DNA from 3 places in the Sphaerisporangium flaviroseum genome. Region 3 is predicted to be linked to each of the others. Evidence: predicted binding sites of a transcription regulator. Region 3 holds the regulator's gene; each other region holds the start of a gene.
What was found. Region 3 encodes LexA, which represses DNA repair genes until DNA is damaged. Its sites were predicted from a motif close to TCGAACANNTGTTCGA; they were not measured.

Region 1 (3,226 bases), on a different contig from region 3:
ACCGCCGGGATTCCGAAGGCGAGGCCCACGAACAGCAGCAGCGGGAGCGCCGCGGTCCAGCCTTTCGAGCGGGTGCGGCCCCCGCCTCCCCGCACCTGGTTCTTCAGGGGGAGGCCGGCGGGAGCCGTGGAGTGGGTTTCGGCCATGTCGGGTGTCGGTCAGCCGGAGACCGCGGCGCCCCAGCCGGTGGCCAGGACTTCCTTGGCCTTGGTGACCTGGGCGTCGGTGGGGAACTCGGGAGTCCCCTCGACCTTGGGCAGCTTCTCGACCAGGGCCGCGTCGGCCGTGCCGTCGGTCTGCATGGCGGGCAGCAGGACCGCGCGGGCGTACCCCTTCAGGTAGAGGTTCTGGCCCTCGGGGCTGTAGAGGAACTCCTGCCACAGCCGCGCGGCGGCCGGGTGCGGGGCGTCCTTGTTGATCGCCTGGGCGTAGTACTGCGCGTACTTGCCGTCCGAGGGGACGGTGACCTTCCAGTCGACGCCCTTGGCGGCGAACTGCTCGGTGTACCCGGCGTTGAGGTAGTCCCAGTCGATGCTGATCGGCGTCTCGCCGTTCTGCACGGTCGCGGGGGTGGACTCGACCGGGTTGAAGTTGCCGGCGGCCTTGAGCTTCTTGAAGAACTCCAGGCCGGGCTGGATGTCGTCGAAGGAGCCGCCGTTGGCCAGCGAGGCGGCGTACACGCCGGCGAACGCGGAGCCCGCCTTGGTGGGGTTGCCGTTCAGCGCGACCTTGCCCTTGTACTCGGGCTTCAGCAGGTCGGCGAAGGTCTGCGGGCACTCCTTGATGCGCTTGGCGTCACAGCCGATGGAGACGTAGCCGCCGTAGTCGTTGTACCAGGCGCCGTTCGCGTCCTTCTGACCCTCGGGGATCTTGTCCCAGGTCTGGACCTTGTACGGGGCGAACAGGCCCTCCTGCGCGCCGCTGAGCGCGAAGGCGGTGCCGAGGTCGAGCACGTCGGGAGCGCGGTCCTGGCCCTTGCGGGTCTTGACGGCGTTGATCTCGTCGGCGCTGGATCCGTCGGGGTTCTCGCTGTTGACCTTGATGCCGTACTTGGCGGTGAAGGCCGCGATGATCTCGCCGTAGTTCGCCCAGTCCGGGGGCAGGGCGATGACGTTGAGCCGGCCTTCCTTCTTGGCCGCCTCGACGAGCTTGTCGAGGCCGCCGAGGTCGGCGGCCGAGGCCGCGGTCTTGGCGGCGCTTGCGGTGGAGGAACCGCCCTGGGAGGTGGTCGTGGGTGCGGCACCACACGCCGCGCCCAGGGAAGTAGCAACGGTAAGGGCGGCGGCGAAGCCGACGATACGCGTTCGGGGTGAATGCACGCTTTGCTCCCACTTTCGGAGGTGTGAGATGAAGCTATGCCAAGTCGGACAACAACTCGCATCTACTCCGCTGCGTTCCGGTGTAGTTATGTGAACAAACGGTGATCGAAGGTGGTCCTTCCCGGAAGTACCCCTGGTGAGCGGCCGTTCCTCCGGCTCGCGGGTGGCGGCACGCGCAGGCTGTGGGGATTTGCCCTTCGGGCTCTGAGAACATATGTTCGAGGTAGCACCACCCGTCTTCCCCCGGGTGCTCACAAGTTCCAGAGGCCCAGGGAGAAGAAGCGCCTTGAGCAGAATCTATGGCGATCCCATCGAGGTGTGGACGCGAGATGGCGAGCCCGCCCGTTTCGTCTGGCGTGACCGGCTCTATGTCGTCCACCGGGTCCTCGATCACTGGGTGACCTCCCGCGAGTGGTGGAAGATCTCGGAGAACGACCCGGGCGAACGCCGGTTCTGGCGGGTCGAGGCGAGTCCCGCCAAGGAGATCGGCACCTACGAGCTGCGGTTCGACACCGCCAGCGGCGGCTGGCTGATGCTCAGGGCGTGGGACTGATGTTCCCTCACCTGCACGTCGCCTCCGCCTACTCCCTGCGGTACGGCTCGGCCTTCCCCGGGGAGCTGGTGCAGCGCGCGGCCGAGCACGAGATGGACATCCTCGCGCTGACCGACCGCGACGGTATGTACGGCGCGGTGAAGCACGTCCAGGCGTGCGCCGACGCCGGCATCCGGCCCGTCGTCGGCGTCGACCTGGCGCTTCGGGGCTCCGGTGACGATCCGGCGCTCCAGGGTGCCGGCCGGACGGCCCGGGGTTCCCGCGCCGGCCGGGCGGCCCGCGGCGCCGGCCACGCGGTCCAGGGTTCCGGCGAGGACGACGATCGCGTCACCGTGCTGGCCCGGACCGGCGGATGGGCGCACCTGTGCCGGCTCACCACCGCCGCCCACTACGCGGGGGAGCGTGGCGAGCCCCGCGTGACCCGTGACCTGGTCGCCGAGCACGCGGACGAGTTGCTGGTCGTGCTCGGCCCCCGATCCGACGTCGGCCGCGCGGTGGCCGCTCGCCGTGACGAGTACGCCCGCGGGCTGCTCGCCGCGTGGCGGGCGGCGGTCACCGACCTGGTCGTCGAGGTCGTCGACCAGTACGGCTACCGGGAGTCGAGCACCGCCCTGCGCATGCTCACCCTGGCCGAGTCGATGGGCGTGCCCGTCGTGCTGACCAACGCCGTGCGCCATCTCGACCCGGGGGACTACCGCGTCGGCAACGTCCTCGACGCCGCGCGCAAGCTCGTACCTCTCCACCCCCGGCACCTGGAGCACTCCGCCTCGCACGCCTATCTCAAGAGCGGCAAGGACATGTGGCAGGTGGCCTCGCGGATCTGCGCGGGCGACGGTGACCGGGCGCGCAGGCTGTTCGCCCGCACCAGGGAGGTCGCCGAGCGGTGCGTGCTCGAACCGCTGGAGATCCTCGCGCTGCGCGGTCAACCGGAGCGGCTCCACCTGCCCGAGGTGGACGCCGATCCGGTTCCCCTGCTGCGCCGCAAGTGCGACGAGGGGCTGAGTGATCGAGGGCTGGAACGATCCAGGCAGGCCAGGGATCGGCTGGCCGCTGAGCTGCAGATCATCGAGCGGAAACAGCTATCCGGATATTTCATAGTCGTCTCCGGCATAACCGACATGATCCGCGAGATGGGCGTGCGCTGCGCGATCAGGGGCTCGGGAGCGGGCAGCCTGGTCAACTACCTCATCCGCATCGGCGAGGTGAACCCCCTCGACCACGGCCTGCTCATGGAACGCTTCCTGTCCGAAGGACGGAAGGGCCTTCCTGACATCGACGTGGACGTGGAGTCGGCGCGCCGGCTCGACTGCTACCGGGCGATCCTCGAACGGTACGGCGAGAGCCGCGTGGCCTG
Region 2 (3,226 bases), on a different contig from region 3:
GACCCCCCAATCGAGGGGCAAGCCCCTCGAGCTCCCCGCTACGCCCATGGCGGGAGGAGAGTGGGCGGGCCATATGTACAGGCAGTGCTAGGTCGGTCTTCGCGCAGCCGAACAGATATAAGAGCCCCCGCCATAGCGAGGGCTCTCAGGCTTGGTCAGGTAGGTGGAGGGACGAACTGACTCGTAGGCGTCAGGGGCCCAGTGTGTCGCGCTTGATGCCGTCCAGGAATGCTGCCCACTCGATGGGAGTGGATCTCAGGACCGGGCCGGCTGGGTTCTTGCTGTCTCTGACTCTGATGATGCCGGGCAAGTTCGACGTGATCTCGACGCAGGTTCCCTGATCGGTGCTGAAGCTGCTCTTTTGCCAATGCCCGCCCTGAAGATCATCTGCCAACTTGGATCACCGCTTCCTCAATAAGTTGGAGTGACTGTTTGAACGGTACGGCGTCGGCCCTTATCGCGTCATACCGGTGGATCAGTTCGGCGATCAAGCGGCGATCGTCAAAGGTGCGCCCGAAGGGCTGGGCCTCCGCGAAGGCGGCATACGCGGCCCCGTTCCGTTCGGCGATGATGAAGCCGCCCGCTAGGCCGCAGTGTGGGCGAGCGGCGTAGGGCACGAGCTGGATCGTGACCTGAGGGTGCCGGGCGACCTCGAGCAGGTGCCCCAGCTGTTCCCGCATGATGTCCGTGCTTCCGATCGGGTGGCGGATCACGGACTCATCAATGATCACCGTGATGGACGGAAGCGGCGACAAGGTCAATGCCCCTGGAAAGAGCTAAGGGCTTCCCCTTTCCTTGGTCGTCGCTCCAGCTCAACCTGGGGACGGATAGGCTTCGCCTTGGTGGTTGTCCATTTTGGGGTGGGCGGCGATTGGGTGCCCTGATCAAATGGGTGCCGGGTGGGTCTTCATAGCCGTATGGAGTTCTCGGCCTTTGTCCTTCATGCGGAGGCCGGCCGGTTCCATTGGTCGGTCAGTGCTTCGGTGGGAGCTGCTTGAGCTCCCTCACGGCTTTGGTGATGCGGCGCTGACGCGTCTCGTCCGTCTTGGCGCCCTCGATCGAGAGCACGTACCGCCGCTTGTTGCTGTACGACAGCCCCTCGAAGTTGCGCCGGGCGTCCGCGTCGGCGTCCAGGACCTCGGCGAAGTCGGGCGGCACGGTCACCTCGCGTGGTTCGGTGTCGAGTTCCACCTCGACGTCCACCTCGTCACCGGCGGCGACACCGGCGCTCGTACGGACCTCGGCGCTGACGGGCAGCATGAACTCGCCACCCATGGGGGCCACGGTGCTCCGGTAGGTGTGACCTCCAAGCGTGACCACGACCGCCGGCCGCTTGCTGGATCCGAGGGCCGCGACGACGTCGGCCGGGACGGGTATGCCCGTCGCGGTCTTACCGCCGAGCCTGATCGTGGCGCGAAACTTCATGAGATCTCATGTCCATTCGGGATTCGTGAACGGCCTCGGTGTACGAGCCGCCGTTCTGACTTCTCTGGTTCTCCGCCGTGAGTGCCGCCTGTCTCGCGTACCGGCCCGCCTCAGGGCAGTCTTCCCTGCTTCTACCTGTGCATCGACCGGGGAACGTCCGGATCGACAGGCCGCAGGAAAATCCTGCGGCCATCTGCCCGCGCGGCCAGGGGAGGTCCGTGAGGCCGGAGCGCCAGGTCGGTTAGGGCCGTGATTGGGGGGTAGGCGAACGGTAGTTCGAGAAGGAGGAGACATGGATCGCGGACCTATAGAGAAGGACCCGGAGCAGTGGGCGACGGGGGACGAGCCGATGACCGCGCCCCAGGAGTCCTACCTGCACACACTCGCCCGAGAAGCCGGTGAGGACGTCCCCGAGAACCTCAGCAAGGCCGACGCCTCCAAGCTGATCGACGAGCTTCAGAGCCGCAGTGAACGCCTGAACCAGGATTGAGTATTCCGGGGTGCCGGGGGGCGCGGGTGGCCACGGGGTCTAGGCGTCCCCCGGCATGGCCGCCTGGGGGGTCTCGGAGACGATCATCTGACGTGCCACCGCGGTCATCCAGATCATCGTGAAGGCGATCACCGTCGGGTTCTTGACGGCGACCAGGGTAGCGGTGACCCATTCGCGCACGTCTCCGGTGACCCACTGCTCGATGGCCATGGTGGGCAGGACGTCGCAGACGACGAACGCCGCGCCGAGGACCAGGAACTGGACGGCGAAGTCCGAGCGCCGGTGGTCGATGAACCGGCCGAGGCGCTCCCATCGGGTCTCCCGTGTGAGCCGGCCCACTTCGGGGTCGCCGCCGAATGCCAGCTTCACGATCACGTAGAGCAGCAGGAGCCTGCTGGCCGCGGTGACGATCTCGGCGGTGACGTTCACCGAGGTGGGGAGGTCCTGCCCCCACCGGACGGCGACGAAGCGCTGGACCGTCGGGACCGTCGACAGCCCGAAGACGATGACGAAACGCCGCAGGTAGAAGCGCGCACCCCAACGCGCTGCGTCGCGGCTCAGCCGTAACCCGGATCGTATGCTCATGCCGGTATACTACTTCAATCGATTGAAATGTTCACCATGATGAACCAATTGGAGGAGGAGTGCCGTGGACGGTGCCGAGTTGGGCTGGGAGTTCAGCACCGCGGTGGTGCTCTTTCACGAGGCGATCGCCCGGCGGCTCGGGCTGAACGCCGTCGACCACAAGGCCCTTGGGCTGATCACCAGGAACGGCCCGCTGCCCGCCGGAGCGCTCGCGACCGAGCTCGGGATCGGTGCCAGCGCGATCACGGCCCTGGTCGACCGGCTGGAGCGGGCGGGTTACGTGCGGCGCACTCACGACCCGGACGACCGCCGGCGGGTGCTGATCTCCGCCGACACCGGGCGTGTGCCCGATCTGGGCGGCATCTTCGCCGATCTGGGCCACGAGATGGCCGCCTTCATGGGGAAATACGACCAGCGCGAGCTTGCCGTGATCGTCGACTACATCACCAACACCATCGCGGTCCTCAAGGCCCAGACCGCGCGTCTGGCGTCTGCCGAAGACCACTGATCGGCATCGCCGCTCTGGTCGCAGAGCGACCTGGGCCCTCAGGCGGGATCGCCCGCGCCCGTCAGGTAGGCGACGACCATTTCGCCGATCATCTTGCGGTGGCGGGCGCGGTGTTCGGGGGCGGTGAGGTCGCGGCCGAACAGAGCGCCGAAGGTGTGCTGGTTGGAGACGCGGAAGAAGCAGAACGAGCTGATCATCATGTGCACGTCGATGGCGTC
Region 3 (3,226 bases):
TTGTCCCGCGAGAACGCCTCGGTCACCCCGCTGCGCTTGCTCACCATCAGCAGGACCGTCTCTTGGGTGGTGAACCGGCGCCCGCATTCGGGACAGGTGCGCCGGCGGCGGATCGCCGCGCCGTCCTCGGTCGAACGGCTGTCGATGACCCGCGTGTCTGGATGACGACAGAATGGACAATGCATGTGTCGCCTCCATTTCTCCTGGCTCCCATGAGTCACGCGGGCACCACCTCGAATGACGAGGCCCCCGAGGCCTTGACCTCAGGGAAAAGCCGCACATGTTTCCGCATTCCACGCGCTCACCGCCTGTTCCCGCCTAAAACGGGAATAGGCTCGCGCACGCACTGGGGCTGCCCTCAGCGCGGTGACGGAAACACAACTTATGGTGAACCACATCGGTGTAACTACTAGATGTTGTGGTCTAACCGTAGGAGTGCCGCCCCATGAACGCAAGTCGGAGACACCCTTGCGCGAAAACCGGCCGCCCATCAGGGGGAACGGGCCACGGGTCGGCGTGTCGCGCCGCTCGCGGCCGCCGTGCCGCCGCGAGCCCGGCCACGCGACCCCAGGCCGGCGCCCCGCGATCCAGATCGCTCGCGTGATCGACTTTCGGCCCCTCACAGGCATAAGATCGCAAAGTCGAACACGATATCGATCGAACTCCCGTACGATGTCCTTCACCGGACGGCCGAGGATATCGGAAACTCTCGAACAATTGTTTGATGACGATCTTGAACGGCGATATTGTCGCTGTGTGCGACATCAGCAATACGGACCGGGAGCCGGCCGGGCGGGCTTGGCGTGACGGAGCGCCTGACAGGCGCCCGGCGAGGAGGAGCTTATGAGCGAGCAGGAAGAGATCGGCACGGTTGTCAGCGATCTGGCGGTGCGCCGGCGTGATTCCCTTGGTCTCACCCCACGACAACGCAAGATCCTCGAGGTGATCCGCGATTCTGTGCAGCAGCGCGGTTATCCGCCCTCGATGCGCGAGATCGGCGAGGCGGTCCAGCTGACCAGCACCTCCAGTGTGTCTCACCAGTTGACCGCGCTGCAGCGTAAGGGCTATCTACGCCGCGACCCCCACCGCCCGCGCGCGCTGGAGGTCCGCCTGCCGGGCGAGCCCGCCCTCTGGGTCGACCCCGTCGCCCCCGGTGAGGACGAGCCCCTGGTCAGCCGGCCGACGGCCACGTTCGTCCCTCTCGTGGGGCGCATCGCCGCCGGTGGGCCCATCCTGGCCGAGGAGCGCGTGGAGGACGTCTTCGCCCTTCCCAAGCAACTCGTGGGTGAAGGCACGCTCTTCCTGCTCCAGGTCGCCGGTGACTCGATGATCGAGGCGGCCATCGCCGACGGCGACTGGGTCGTGGTGCGCCAGCAGCCGGTGGCCGACAACGGCGACATCGTCGCGGCCATGATCGACGGCGAGGCCACGGTGAAGACCTTCAAGCGCAAGGACGGCCACGTCTGGCTGGTCCCCCACAACGCCAACTACGACCCGATCCCCGGCGACGAGGCCACCGTCCTGGGCAAGGTCGTGGCGGTCCTTCGCAAGCTCTGACCCGCCCGACCCCGCACCTGCCCCGCCCCCGCCTGAGCGCCCACCCTGGGTGAGCGCTCGGGCGGTCGTGCTTTGGGGGGTCAGGGAACGATGTTGACCAGCTTGGGGGCTCGGACGATCACCTTGCGGGGAGCCCCGGTCAGGTGCGAGCGCACCTTCTCCGAGGCCAGCGCCAGCTCCTCCAGGTCCGCCGCGGAGATCGACGGAGCGACCTCCAGGCGGTCCCTGACCTTGCCCGCCACCTGCACGACGCAGGTGACCGAGTCCTGGACCAGCAGGGCGGGCTCGGCGACCGGCCAGCCCACCCGCGAGATCGTGGGGCCGTGCCCCAGCCGCTCCCAGCCCTCCTCCGCGACGTACGGCGCGACCAGCGACAGCATGACCGCCAGGGTCTCGGCGGCCTCGCGCACGGCCGGGTCGGCCGCCCCCGGGCCGGAGTCGATGGCCTTGCGGGCCGCGGAGGTCAGCTCCATCATGCGGGCGACGGCCACGTTGAACCGGTAGGAGTCCAGCAGCCGGGTGACCTCTTCGATGGTGCGGTGGGTGACCTTGCGCAGCTCCACGTCGCCGGTGGCGAAGTCGACGCCGGACGCCGAGGCCGCGCCGGCCTCGGTCATCACGCGGAACGCCCGGGCCAGGAACTTCTGCGAGGCGGCAGGCGAGACGTCGGCCCAGTCGATGTCGTCTTCGGGCGGGCCCGCGAAGACCATGGTCAGGCGGACGGCGTCGACACCGAACGCGTCGATCTGCTCACCCAGGTCGACGCCGTTGCCCAGCGACTTGGACATGGACTTGCCCTGGTTGATCACCTGGCCCTGGTTCAGCAGGCGCAGGAACGGCTCGGTGAAGTCGACCATGCCCATGTCGTGCAGGACCTTGGTGAAGAACCGCGCGTACAGCAGGTGCAGCACGGCGTGCTCGACGCCGCCGACGTACTGGTCGATCGGGCCCCAGCGCCTGACCTGCTCGACGTCGAACGCGCCGTTCTCGAAGCGCGGCGAGCAGTACCGCAGGAAGTACCACGAGGAGTCGACGAAGGTGTCCATGGTGTCGGTGTCGCGCTGGGCGCGGCCGCCGCACTTCGGACAGGAGACGTTGACCCACTCGGTGGCGCTGGCCAGGGGCGAGACGCCCTTGGGAGCCAGCGCCTCTCCGCGCAGGTCGGGCAGCGTCACCGGCAGCTGGTCGTCGGGGACGGGGACCTCACCGCAGTCGGGGCAGTGGATGATCGGGATCGGGGTGCCCCAGAAGCGCTGGCGGGACAGCAGCCAGTCGCGCAGCCGGTAGTTGACGGAGGCCTTGCCGGTGCCGCGCTCGCGCAGGATCTCGGTGATGCGGGTGATCGCCTCGGCCTTCGACAGGCCGTCCAGCGGCCCGGAGTTGACCAGCCGGCCCTCGCCGGCGGTCGCGGCCCCGCTCTCGCCCGGGTCGGCCAGCCCGGTGTGCACGACCACCCGCACGGGCAGGTCGAACTTCAGCGCGAAGTCCAGGTCTCGCTGGTCGTGCGCGGGCACCGCCATGATCGCGCCGTGGCCGTAGTCGGACAGCACGTAGTCGGCGGCCCAGACGGGCATGCGCTCGCCGTTGACCGGGTTGACGGCGTACCGCCCCAGGAAGACGCCGGTCTTCTCCTTGTCGGTGGCCAGCCGCTCGATGTCGCTCAGCTTGG

Region 1: ABD810_RS25925 (DUF6504 family protein) is a predicted target of LexA. The motif match lies at 1,526-1,541, and genes of this name have one in related genera.
Region 2: ABD810_RS33345 (DUF3072 domain-containing protein) is a predicted target of LexA. The motif match lies at 1,690-1,705, and genes of this name have one in related genera.

The regions. Positions count from the first base shown of each region.
Region 1 covers NZ_BAAAZR010000020.1:87,275-90,500, reverse strand. The annotation lists gene ABD810_RS25935 (ABC transporter permease) at 1-146, opposite strand, end outside; gene ABD810_RS25930 (ABC transporter substrate-binding protein) at 159-1,319, opposite strand; gene ABD810_RS25925 (DUF6504 family protein) at 1,606-1,872, shown strand; gene ABD810_RS25920 (DNA polymerase III subunit alpha) at 1,872-3,226, shown strand, end outside.
Region 2 covers NZ_BAAAZR010000038.1:289,941-293,166, reverse strand. The annotation lists gene ABD810_RS33360 (DUF397 domain-containing protein) at 191-394, opposite strand; gene ABD810_RS33355 (DUF5753 domain-containing protein) at 384-755, opposite strand; gene ABD810_RS33350 (DUF1905 domain-containing protein) at 973-1,425, opposite strand; gene ABD810_RS33345 (DUF3072 domain-containing protein) at 1,718-1,915, shown strand; gene ABD810_RS33340 (hypothetical protein) at 1,955-2,500, opposite strand; gene ABD810_RS33335 (MarR family transcriptional regulator) at 2,565-3,008, shown strand; gene ABD810_RS33330 (TetR/AcrR family transcriptional regulator) at 3,047-3,226, opposite strand, start outside.
Region 3 covers NZ_BAAAZR010000006.1:113,284-116,509, reverse strand. The annotation lists gene nrdR (transcriptional regulator NrdR) at 1-185, opposite strand, end outside; gene lexA (transcriptional repressor LexA) at 844-1,557, shown strand; gene leuS (leucine--tRNA ligase) at 1,638-3,226, opposite strand, start outside.